Regions from separate parts of the Streptomyces bugieae genome, predicted to be linked through region 2. Evidence: riboswitches for the same ligand, from Rfam matches in the RefSeq annotation. Region 2 holds a riboswitch; the other holds the start of a gene.
What was found. Region 2 has a riboswitch for S-adenosylmethionine ahead of thrC (threonine synthase). Riboswitches for the same ligand answer to the same signal wherever they lie in the genome.
Positions count from the first base shown of each region.

Region 1: linked by a shared signal. The riboswitch ahead of V2J85_RS33920 (aminotransferase class V-fold PLP-dependent enzyme) and the one ahead of thrC (threonine synthase) in region 2 are both predicted to bind S-adenosylmethionine.

Region 1 is NZ_JAZBJP010000035.1:71,771-77,996, reverse strand. Features, by position in the region: gene V2J85_RS33920 (aminotransferase class V-fold PLP-dependent enzyme) at 163-1,542, opposite strand; SAM riboswitch class IV at 1,734-1,851, opposite strand; gene trpD (anthranilate phosphoribosyltransferase) at 1,944-3,008, opposite strand; gene qcrB (cytochrome bc1 complex cytochrome b subunit) at 3,149-4,783, opposite strand; gene qcrA (cytochrome bc1 complex Rieske iron-sulfur subunit) at 4,780-5,841, opposite strand; gene qcrC (cytochrome bc1 complex diheme cytochrome c subunit) at 5,838-6,226, opposite strand, start outside.
Region 2 is NZ_JAZBJP010000017.1:17,051-23,276, reverse strand. Features, by position in the region: gene V2J85_RS23925 (ISAzo13 family transposase) at 1-63, shown strand, start outside; partial or broken gene V2J85_RS23920 (IS701 family transposase) at 87-581, shown strand; partial or broken gene V2J85_RS23915 (leucine zipper domain-containing protein) at 543-764, opposite strand; gene V2J85_RS23910 (hypothetical protein) at 919-1,605, opposite strand; gene V2J85_RS23905 (alpha,alpha-trehalose-phosphate synthase (UDP-forming)) at 1,723-3,165, opposite strand; gene V2J85_RS23900 (glucosyl-3-phosphoglycerate synthase) at 3,213-4,175, opposite strand; SAM riboswitch class I at 4,362-4,506, shown strand; gene thrC (threonine synthase) at 4,524-5,816, shown strand; gene V2J85_RS23890 (MoaD/ThiS family protein) at 5,871-6,149, shown strand.

The DNA of each region.
Region 1 (6,226 bases), on a different contig from region 2:
CCAACGGGAGGGGACGGGCCGGAGGGGCCGGTTGTGTGGACGTAAAGCGTCAGCAGTCCACACAACCGGCCCCGGAGGCCCGTCACCGCACCCAACACAACCCAGCCCGCCGCAGGCGCAACGGCGAGACGACCCGCGGCGCCGCAGACAAGTACGTGGGAATCAGACGGCGTCAGCCACCGGTACGCAACGACCGTCCTCCGTGCGGTAGTTCCAGCGCGCCCCCTCGGAGACGAGTTCCTTGACCGCTCGCAGGAAGCGGTCGACATGCTCGTCGGGCGTGCCGGCGCCGAAGGAGACGCGGATGGCGTTGAGGGAGCGCTCGCCGGGGGCCGCGTCGGGGGCGCCGCACTCGCCGGGGTCCTGCGGGTCGGTGCCCAGCAGGGTGCGGACGAGCGGGTGCGCGCAGAACAGGCCGTCGCGGACGCCGATGCCGTACTCGGCGGAGAGCGCGGCGGCGAAGTGCGAGCTGTTCCAGCCGTCCACCACGAAGGAGAGCACGCCGACGCGCGGGGCGTCGTCGCCGAAGAGGGAGAGGACGCGCACCTCGGGGACCTCGGCCAGCCCCGCGCGGACCCGCGCGATCAGCTCCTGCTCGCGGGCGACGAGCGTGTCGAAGCCCGCCTCGGTGAGCGCCTTGCAGGCGGAGGCGATGGCGTAGGCGCCGATGACGTTGGGCGAGCCGGCCTCGTGGCGGGCGGCCGTGGTGTGCCATTCGACGTCGACGCCGCCGTCCGCGCGGCGCGAGACCTTGCGGCTGGCGCCGCCGCCCGCCAGGTACGGGTCGGCGTCCTGCAGCCAGTCCGCGCGGCCGGCGAGGACACCCGCGCCGAACGGCGCGTACAGCTTGTGGCCGGAGAAGGCGACCCAGTCGACGTCCAGTTCGGCGAGGTCGACCGGGTGGTGCGGGGCGAGCTGGGCCGCGTCGAGGACGATCCGGGCGCCGTGCGCGTGCGCCGCGGCGGCCAGTTCGCGGACCGGCCAGAGCTCGCCGGTGACGTTGGAGGCACCGGTGACACAGACCAGGGCCGGGCCGTAGGGCTCGCGGTCGGCGAGCGCGTGCTCCAGGGTCGCGACGGCCTGCTCCGGGGTGCGCGGGGCGTTGAGGTAGGTGACCGTCAGGTCGGCGCGCTGTTCCCACGGCAGCAGCGACGCGTGGTGCTCGGTCTCGAAGACGAACACCCGGGTGTCCTGCGGGAGTACGGCGGCGAGCAGGTTGAGCGAGTCGGTGGTGGAGCGGGTGAAGACGACCTGGTCGTCGGCGCGGCAGCCGAGGAATTCCGCGGTCGTGCGGCGGCTGTTCTCGAAGAGGTCGGTGGAGAGCTGCGAGAGGTATCCGGCGCCGCGGTGCACGCTGCCGTAGTACGGGGCGTAGGCGGCCACGTCGTCCCAGACCCGCTGGAGTGCCGGGGCGCTAGCGGCGTAGTCCAGCGCGGCGTAGTCGACCTCGCCGCCGGTCACGAGCGGGACCAGGACGTCCCGGCCGAGGACGGGCAGCGGGGCACAGACGGAACGGTCGGCGGCAACGGCGGAAACAGACATGGCGAACTCCCGTAAGGCGTAAGCGAATTCGCTGCGGAAGGGGGTGGCGGCGGCGCTGTCCGGGTATGCCGGAGGGCGCGGCGCGATACGCAGCGTGAAAGGAAAAAGGGTGCGGGAAAGGGGCCGTTGAGCCCTATCGCATTCGCTGATTCACGGAAGTTCTCCCTCGGGGACCAGGATCCCTGGCGAGGGATCCGCGCTTGCCGCAGACCTCGCTGACTGCGGCCTGGTCATCACCCGGGGCACCCCGCCACGGAAGGAGGGTTGCCGGACAGCGGGCCGGGGCCTGTGTCGCTGTCACTCGTGACCTGCGCAGCATCATGCCACAAGACCATTTACCCGCAAGGGCTCAGTCCATATGACGGACTGAGCCCTGCGTCACACCCTGCGTCACCGGCCGCTCAGGCGTTGCTGGCGGCCACCCAGCGCTCCAGCGCCCGCTTTGCCGCGCCCGAGTCGATCGACGCGGCGGCCTGCTCGATGCCGAGGCGGATGCGGTCGGTCAGCGGGGCGTCCGACGGCTCCAGCGCTACCAGCGCGGCCGCGGAGTTCAGCAGCACCGCGTCGCGGACCGGGCCGGTCTCACCGTCCAGCAGCCGGCGGGCGACGTCCGCGTTGTACGAGGCGTCCGCGCCGCGCAGCGCCTCGACGGGGACGAGGGGGATGCCGACGTCGCGGGGGTCGAAGGACTCCTCGCGGACCGTGCCGTCCCGCACGATCCAGACCCGGGAGGTGGCCGTCGTGGTCAGCTCGTCGAGGCCGTCGTCGCCGCGGAAGACCAGCGCGGAGGAACCCCGCTCGGCGAGCACGCCGGCCAGGATGGGCGCCATGCGGGCGTCCGCGACGCCGGTCGCCTGGGCCTTCACCCGGGCGGGGTTGGTCAGCGGGCCGAGCACGTTGAACGTGGTGCGGATGCCGAGCTGGCCGCGGGCGTTGGCGACGTGCCGGAGGGAGGGGTGGAACTTCACCGCGAAGCAGAAGGTGATGCCGGCCTCCTGGGCCACCTCGGTGACCCGCTGCGGGGTGAGGTCGAGGTTGACGCCGAGCTTCTCCAGGACGTCGGAGGCGCCGCTGGCGGAGGACGCGGCGCGGTTGCCGTGCTTGACGACCCTGGCGCCGGTGCCGGCCACGACGATCGAGGACATCGTGGAGATGTTGACGGTCTTGGCGCCGTCACCGCCGGTGCCGACGATGTCGACGCTGGGGCCCGGGACCTCGATCAGCCGGGCGTGCGCGTACATCGTCCGGACCAGGCCGGAGATCTCCGCGACGGTCTCGCCCTTGGCGCGCAGGGCCACCGCGAACCCGGCGATCTGGGCGTCGCTGGCCTCGCCCCGCATGATCCGGTCCATCGCCCAGGCGGTGTCGTCGGCGGCGAGGTCGCGGCCGTCGAGCAGGGCGTTCAGGATGCCCGGCCAGGTGTGGGCCGCCACGCTGTCGCCGCCAATCGGGGTCACAACGTTCATGGTCCACGCTCCTGGTTTGTGTCCTGCTTATGTCGTCACCCTATCGAGAGGTACCGCACGCCGGAGGGCCCCGTCCGTTGCTCGGACGGGGCCCTCTGGGTGGCGTACTACCTACGGTGCGCTACGAGGCGCGCAAGGGATCAGTGGTGGCCGTGGCCGCTGGTGATCTCCTTGTACTCCTCGACCGTGGGCTTGGGGATCACGTTGTCCTCGCCGTAGTAGCCCTTGGAGAGCTTGGCGCGGAGCTTCTGCGACCGCTTGATCTTGCGGCGGACGCCGTTCTCGTCGACCTCCGGGCCCAGCTCCAGCGGCGCGGGCTGCTCGTGCTGGGTCAGGAAGTGCAGCTGCTCCTGGTCGAGCGGCTCGTGGACCTCGATGAACTCGCCGTGCGGCAGGCGCTTGATGATGCCGGACTCGCGGCCGTGCAGCACCTTGTCCTTGTCGCGCCGCTGCAGACCCAGGCAGATCCGCTTGGTGGCGATGAAGGCCAGCACCGGCCCGACGAAGAACGCGATCCGGACGAACCAGGTGATCGAGTTGATCGACAGGTGGAAGTGGGTGGCCCACAGGTCGTTACCGCCACCGATCAGCATCACGAAGTACGCGACCAGCCAGGCCACACCGAAACCGGTGCGGGTGGGCACGTTGCGCGGGCGGTCCAGGATGTGGTGCTCGCGCTTGTCACCGCGGACCCAGGACTCGACGAACGGGTAGACCGCGATGGCGACCAGGACGAGCGGGAAGAGGAGGATCGGGATCAGTACACCGAAGTTGATGGTGTGGCCCCAGAAGTTCCACTCCCAGCCCGGCATGACACGGACCAGGCCCTCGGCGAAGCCCATGTACCAGTCCGGCTGCGCACCAGTGGAGACCTGGTCCGGCCGGTACGGCCCTATGGCCCACACGGGGTTGATGCTGGCGACCGCGGCGATCACCGAGATCACACCGAAGACCAGGAAGAAGAAGCCTCCGGCCTTGGCCATGTAGACCGGCAGCAGCGGCATGCCGACGACGTTGGTGTTGGTCTTGCCGGCACCCGGGAACTGCGTGTGCTTGTGGTAGAAGACCAGGATCAGGTGCGCCACCAGCAGGCCGAGCATGATGCCCGGCAGCAGCAGCACGTGGACCGTGAAGAACCGCGGGATGATGTCGTGCCCGGGGAACTCGCCGCCGAAGATGAACATCTGCAGGTACGAACCGACCAGCGGCATCGCCAGGATGACGCCCTCGATGAACCGCACGCCGGTGCCGGAGAGCAGGTCGTCGGGGAGCGAGTAGCCGGTGAAGCCGGTGAACATGCCGAGCACCAGCAGCAGGAAGCCGAACAGCCAGTTGACCTCGCGCGGCTTGCGGAAGGCGCCGGTGAAGAACACCCGCATCATGTGGACCATCATCGCGGCCAGGAAGACCAGCGCCGCCCAGTGGTGGATCTGGCGGATGAGCAGACCACCCCGGACGTCGAAGCTGATGTCCAGCGTCGACTCGAAGGCCTGGGTCATCCGGATCCCCTGCATGGGCACGTAGGAACCGTGGTAGGTCACCTCGGCCATGCTCGGGTGGAAGAACAGCGTCAGGTAGACACCGGTCAGGATGATGATGATGAAGCTGTAGAGCGCGACCTCGCCCAGCATGAAGGACCAGTGGTCCGGGAAGATCTTGCGCATGTTGGACTTGGCGAGGCTGTAGATGCCCAGCCGGCCGTCCGCCCAGTCGGCGATCCGCTCGCCCCGCGGCGCCTGGCCGCGGCGCGTGGTCGCGCTTGTTTCGTTACTCATCCGCGCTCCCAGAAGCTCGGGCCGACGGGCTCCTCGAAACCGCTGGCGGCCTCCAGGAAGCCGTCCTTCACCGTGATGTGCAGCTGCGGCAGGGCGTGTCCGGCCGGACCGAAGATCACCCGACCGCCGTCGGAGAGGTCGAACGTCGACTGGTGGCAGGGGCAGAGCACGTGGTGCGTCTGCTGCTCGTACAGGCTGATCGGGCAACCCACGTGGGTGCAGATCTTCGAGTAGGCCACGATGCCCTCGTGGGACCACGCGAGTTCCTGCTTGTCCTTGATGTTCTGCGGCTGGATCCGCACGAGCATCAGGGCGTCCTTGGCGATCTTCTCGTTGAAGTCCTCCTGGTCCTCCTCCAGGCCCTCGGGCTTGGCGAAGGTCAGGGAGCCGACCGCGATGTCCTCGGGACGCAGCGGGAGGTTGGTGGACTGGTTGACCAGGCGGACGCCCTTCTTCCAGTTCGTCGTGCGCAGCTTCGTCTCGGGCAGCGGCCCGAGGTCGCGCAGCAGGACGACACCGGAGAGCGGCACCAGGGCCAGCGCACCGAACATCGTGTTGCGGATCAGCTTGCGGCGGCCGAACTGCGACTCCTCGGCGCCCAGCTTGAAGTCCGACAGGACCTTGGCCTTGACCTCGGGGCTGGCCTCGATCGGGTGGCGGTCGTCGGCGACCTCCACGTCCGACATCAGCGTGCGGGCCCAGTGGACCGCGCCGGCGCCGATGCAGAAGAGGGCGGCACCCAGCGTCAGGCCCAGCGCGAAGTTCAGCGCGCTGATGTGGCCGATCGGCCAGATGTACACGATCTTGTCGATCGGGATGGCCACGTAGGAGGCGATGAAGCCCACCGTGGCGATCATGGACACCAGGAAGAGCAGGGCGACGGTGCGCTCGGAGCGCCGGGCGGCCCGCTCGTCGATGTCCTGGGCGCGGTGCTCGTGGGCCGGCAGACCCGGGTCGGCGAACGGGTCGTCCGCCGGGCGCACCGCCCCTTCGTGAGCCTCCCGCTCACCGGGCAGAATTTCTTCTGGCACGTCTTCGTGTCGTCCAGTCTCGCTCATGACTTCTTGGCCTTCGTAGTCCGGGCTGCGACCCAGATGGCGACCGCGACCAGCGCGCCCAGGCCGAAGATGTAGCCGAAGAGACCCTCACTGACCGGACCGAGACCGCCGAGGTCGAGGCCGCCGGGGCTCTCGGATTCATCGCCGTTGACGGCGCCGAGGTACGCGATGATGTCCTTCTTGTTCTGCTTGCTCAGCGAGCCGTCACCGAAGGAGGGCATGTTCTGCGGGCCGGTTTGCATGGCCTCGTAGATGTGCTTCGGGTCCACGCCCTCGAGCGTCGGTGCGAACTTGCCGTCGGTGAGGGCGCCGCCCTTACCGGTGAAGTTGTGGCACTGCGCGCAGTTGGTGCGGAACAGCTCGCCGCCCTTGGCGATGTCGGCGC
Region 2 (6,226 bases):
ACCCTCGCCCAACTACAAGCCCGCCTACCGTCATGCGACGACACCTGCACAGATCAACTCTGACAGTTATTTAGGCACAAGCCCCCGGACGCAGGGAGAACTGCCAGGTCGGCACGTTCTTGGCCTATGCCTCCACCCGGGGGCGGGCGTTGATCGACCGCGAGCTGTATCTGCCCGCCTCCTGGACGGACGACCGCGCCCGGTGCCGGGCGGCCAAGATCGGCGACGAGGTGCCCTTCGCCACGAAGATCGAGCACCTGAAGTGGATGCTGCAACGCGCCCTGGACGCGGCCGTGCCCTTCGCCTGGGTCACCACCGACGAGGCCTACGGACAAGTCCGCCATTTTCGGTCCTGGCTGGAAGAGCGGGAGGTGGCTTATGTGGTGGCCACCAAGGTCAACGACACGGTGACCGGTCTCGACGGCTGGGAGTACCGGGTCGACGAGCTGATCGCCACCCGCCCGAAGCAGGCCTGGAAACCGCTCTCGGCGGGAGCCGGCGCCCACGGCCAGCGGATCTATCACTGGGCCCGCGCCGCCCTCTTCGACGTCAGGCGCGGTGCGGTGTGGGGTCCTGTGCGGTCGACTGGAGCGGTCTTGCAGGCCGGCGTCGCCTTCTGCCAGCCACCGTCGCATCCACTTGTGGGCTGTGGGCCGCGATATGCCCATTTCGGCGGCGACGTGGGCCACGGGCCGTCCGCAGCGGACCCGTTCGACCAGCAGCCGCCTGCCGTGAACGGTCAGCCGGGCATTACGGTGGGACACGAAGACCTCCGTGTGGCGAAGCGTAGACACCTCCACCACATCGGAGGTCTTCGCCATTGATCAAGCCGAGCGGCTGTTAACAACGCTCGTGATCAATACACCTAGGGGAGCCCCCAGGACCCCCGGGCACCACGCCCCGAGGCGGCCGGTGGTGCTACCTCTTCAGGCCCAGTACCGCCTCCGCCGTCGTCCAGTCCCTCGCGATGGCCTGCTGAGCCTTCGTCAGGTCGGCCTTGCCCGAGCAGATCGCGGCCTTGAGGCGGTTCTCCACCACGTCCTTGGGGTTGTTGGGACCGGCGCCCGGCCGGTGCCCCGGCGACGGCGGCTCGACCCAGAGGTTGCGCGGATCGTTGGGGTCGCCGCCCAGCTGGAGGCTGATGAGGTGGTCGTACTCGGCGTCGTGCAGCGGGCCCCGGTAGCCGTACGACGCGGCGTTGGCCTTCTTCTCGCGGCCGGTGATGTTCACCGGGGGCCGGATGTCCTTGGTGTAGCCGCTCCGGCAGATCGTCGACTTGAGGGTCGCCGGGGTCACCTTGGGGTTCGTCGCGCCCGGCGTGCACGTCGGGTCCGGCAGCGGCTGCTTGTCGGCGGTGTGGCGGACGTGGCAGCTACCGGCGGCGGGCTGCCGCTGCACGGTGTACGCACCCTGGGGGCCGGGCCCCACGGCTATCGCCCCCGAGGGCGAGGCGGGGGACGGCGTCCCCGAAGGGCCCGAACCCCCCTTGGCGTCGGAGTGGGTCCGGCCGGACGAACACCCGCCGGCCGCGAGGGCCAGCACGGCGACGGCCGCCAACGTGGACGTACGGACGGAAAGCGGCAGGGCCCGCGCGGAGTTCGGCATGGACAAGAACTACCCCGCCGCGGGCCGGAACAGCCCGCGCCCCGGTGGCGCGGACCCGAACAGTTCGTGGCGCGGGCCCGGACACCGCCGTCCGACCGCGCCCCGCGCCGCCCCCGCTCACCCCGCCTGCAACGCCCGCAACTGGTCCATGAACCAGCGGGCCGGCGGCAGCGCGGTCGCCGCCGCGGCCAGCCGCTCGGTGCGCTCCGCCCGCTCCCCGGCCTTCATCGACAGCGCCTCGTGCAGCGCCCGCGCCGTGCCGCTCACGTCGTACGGATTGACCGTCAGCGCCGCGGCCCCCAACTCCTCGTGGGCACCGGCCTCCCGCGACAGCACCAGCACGCAGCCCTCCTCGGACACCACCGGGATCTCCTTCGCGACGAGGTTCATCCCGTCCCGGATCGGATTGACCAGCGCCACGTCCGCCAGCCGGTACGCCGCCAGCGACCGCGCGAAGTCGTCCTTCACGTGCAGCACCACCGGCCGCCAGCCCGCCGTGCCGAACTCGGCGTTGATCTCCTCGGCCAGCCGCCCCACCTGTGCGGTGTACTCCCGGTACACCGCCAGGTCCTGCCGCGAGGGGTACGCGAAGGCCACGTGCACCACCCGCTCCCGCCACTCCGGCCGGTCCACCAGCAGCTCCCGGTACGCCCGCAGCCCGCGCACGATGTTCTTCGACAGCTCCGTGCGGTCCACCCGCACGATGCTCCGGCGCGCCGCCCCGTCCGGACCGGTGCCGATCTGCTCGCGCAGCGCCGCCAGCCGCTCGTCCACGTCCGCCCGCCGCGACCGCTCCCGCAGGAACCCGGCGTCCGCCCCCAGGCCGTACACCCCGAGCCGGGCGCCGCCGGTGCCGCCCAGCACCTCGGCGCAGCACGCGCGGAACGCGTCCGCCCAGCGGTGCGTCAGGAACCCCAGCTGGTCGGCGCCCGTCATCCCGCGCAGCAGCTGCTCGGCGATGCCGTCCGGCAGCATCCGGAAGTACTCCGGCGGCGCCCAGGGGGTGTGCGAGAAGTGCGCGATCCGCAGGTCCGGCCGCAGCGCCCGCAGCATCCCCGGCACCAGCGCCAGGTGGTAGTCCTGCACCAGTACCGCCGCGTGGGGGCCCGCCTCGTCGGCGAGCGCCTTGGCGAAGGCGTGGTTGTACGCCTCGTACGCCCCCCACTGCCGCCGGAACTCCGCGTCGAAGACCGGCTCCAGCGGCGTCTGGTAGAGCATGTGGTGGACGAACCACAGCACCGAATTGGCGATGCCGTTGTAGGCGTCGGCGTGCACATGAGACGGGATGTCCAGCATCCGGACGCGCTGTCCGCCGGTGTCGGCCGGGTCCAGCGCGTCCCCGGTCCGCCGCACCGCCTCCCGGTCGCCCTCACCGAGCGCGGCACACACCCAGACCGCGTCGGTCTCGGGCCCGATCGACGACAGCCCCGACACCAGCCCGCCCCCGCCCCGCTTCGCGGTCAGCGCCCCGTCCTCGCCCAGGGCGTACGAGACCGGTCCGCGGTTGGACGCGACGAGAACCTCGGCACCTGCGTGCACCACACTGCGCTCGGAGACCATGTCGCGAGATTAACCAGTGACAGATCCGTGCAAACGTGCGACGCGGGTCAGGCCGCCCGCCTGGCCGCGTATTCCGGGATGTCGGCCATGGGTGGCCGTTCCTCGGTGTCCACGTCCGTGGTGCGGGGCACGAAACCCGCCTCACCGCGGTCGAACTGGGTGAGCCGGGGCCGTACCAAGTGGCCGCGGGCCAGGCGGAGTTGGGCGGTGCGGTAGATCGCGGCGGCCATCCGGCCGAGGGCCTGGCCGTCCTGATGGCGGTGCCTGCGTACGCCGACGTCCACCTGGGCGAGGGCGTCCAGGCCGACCGTGTGCAGTGCGTCGACGAGCAGGCCGAGCTCGACGCCGTAGCCGACCGGGAAGGGCAGCCGCTCCAGCAGGGCGCGGCGCGCCGCGTACTCGCCGCCCAGCGGCTGGACGAAACCGGCCAGCTGCGGCCAGTGCAGGTTGAGCAGCGGACGGGCGACGAGTTCGGTGACCCGGCCGCCCTGGCCCGGCCCCGCGCCCTCGGCTCCGGCCTCCAGCGGGCGGTCGTACATCGCCTTGACGAACTGCAGGTCCGGATCGGTCAGCAGCGGGCCGACGATCCCGGAGACGAAGGTCGCGGAGAACTCGCGCAGGTCGGCGTCGACGAAGCAGATGATGTCGCCGGTGGTCGCGAGGAGCGAGCGCCACAGCACCTCGCCCTTGCCGGGGACGGCGGGGATCCGCGGCAGGACCGCGTCGCGGTGGACGACCTTGGCGCCGGCCGCCGCCGCGACCTCGGCCGTCCGGTCGGTGGACCCGGAATCCAGCACCACCAGCTCGTCGACCAGCGGGACGGCCTCGGTCATCAGCTCGGCACGGATCGTCGCCACGATCGTGCCGACCGTGGCCTCCTCGTCCAGCGCGGGCAGGACGACACTGACCGTACGGCCCGACTGACGCTTGGCCGCCAGCAGCTGCTCCAATGGGCGATCGGCAGCCGACCAGGAGCGGCTGCGCAGCCAGCGCTCCACCTCTTCCAGCACGTCTACGACTCCTCGGTGGCCGCCGGTGCAGCGGTCGCTATGTGATCCATTGTGTGATCCATCTCGCGGTTCGGACGACTATCTCAACTGTCAGTGCCTTCGGTTACAGTCTTGAACAACGCGGATGACCCTCGCATGTCGGGGTCGCCACGCGACAAACGCCTGGGTTTCGGCCCAGCGCCATACCGCTCATCCAGAGGGGCAGAGGGATACGGCCCGTTGAAGCCCCGGCAACCCTCCAGTCGGTCTCCGCGTACAGCGCGCGAGGCTCCCGGCTAGGGAAGGTGCCAAATCCGTCTCGCGACGAGATGCGCCGCGAGGAAGATGAGGAGAAAGGGCCTCGCCTCCATGGCTGTGCAAGTCACCGAAACCGCCGCAAACACGACCCCCGTCGCCCTGGGCCCCGCCGTCGCGCTGTCCTGCCGGGAGTGCGGTGAGCGCTTCGATCTCGGTCCGATCTTCGCCTGCGCCAGCTGTTTCGGGCCGCTCGAAGTCGCCTACGACCTGCCGAGCGGCGACCCCGAGGCTCTGAGGAAGCAGATCGAGGCCGGCCCGGACAACATCTGGCGCTACGCCCCGCTGCTCCCGGTCCCCACCGACGTGGCCGAGAAGCCGAACCTCAACCCCGGCTTCACCAAGCTCGTCAAGGCCGACCGGCTCGCCGCCGAGCTCGGCGTCACCGGCGGCCTGTACGTCAAGGACGACTCCGGCAACCCGACCCACTCCTTCAAGGACCGCGTCGTCGCGATCGCCGTCGAGGCCGCCCGCGCCTTCGGCTTCACGACCCTGTCCTGCTCCTCGACCGGCAACCTCGCCGGCGCGGTCGGCGCCGCGGCGCGCCGCGCGGGCTTCAAGTCCTGCGTCTTCATCCCGCACGACCTGGAGGCCGGCAAGGTCGTCATGGCCGCGGTCTACGGCGGTGACCTGGTCGGCATCGAGGGCAACTACGACGACGTCAACCGCTTCTGCTCGGAGCTCATCGGCGACCCGCTCGGCGAGGGCTGGGGCTTCGTCAACGTCAACCTGCGGCCGTACTACGGCGAGGGTTCCAAGACGCTGGCCTACGAGATCTGCGAGCAGCTCGGCTGGCGGCTGCCGGACCAGATCGTCATCCCGATCGCGTCCGGCTCCCAGCTGACGAAGATCGACAAGGGCCTCAAGGAGCTGATCGCCCTCGGGCTGGTCGAGGACAAGCCGTACAAGATCTTCGGCGCCCAGGCGGAGGGCTGCTCGCCGGTGTCGACGGCCTTCAAGGCCGGGCACGACGTCGTGCGCCCGCAGAAGCCGAACACCATCGCCAAGTCGCTGGCGATCGGCAACCCGGCGGACGGCCCGTACGTGCTGGACATCGCGCGCCGGACGGGCGGTGCGGTGGAGGACGTCAACGACGAGCAGGTCGTGGACGCGATCAAGCTGCTGGCCCGGACGGAGGGCATCTTCGCGGAGACCGCGGGCGGCGTGACCGTCGGCGTGACCAAGAAGCTCATCGAGGAGGGTGTGCTCGACCCGGCGCTGACCACCGTTGTCCTCAATACGGGTGACGGTCTGAAGACGCTGGACGCGGTCGCGCCGACCACCGGGCCCACGGCCACGATCCGTCCGAACCTGGATGCGTTCCGCGCGGCCGGCCTGGCCGGCTGAGCCCGCGCCGTTTCCGAACCCGTACTCCGTAATCCCCGTCCGGAAGGCAGAACCATGAGCGTCAAGGTCCGCATCCCCACCATCCTCCGCACGTACACCGGCGGCGAGGCCGAGGTCACCGCCGAGGGCGCGACCCTCTCCGCGGTGATCGCCGACCTGGAGAAGAACCACCAGGGCATCGCGGCCCGTGTGCTCGACGACGCCGGCAAGCTGCGCCGCTTCGTGAACGTCTACGTCAACGACGACGACGTCCGCTTCGAGCAGGGCCTGGAGACGCCGACGCCGGACGGCGCGGGCGTCTCGATCATCCCCGCGGTCGCCGGAGGCTGCTGACCTTCCGTCCGGGCCCGGCCGCGTGTCCCTTCCTGGCGCGCGGCACCGTCCGGATGGTGATCGAACAGGCGTGGATT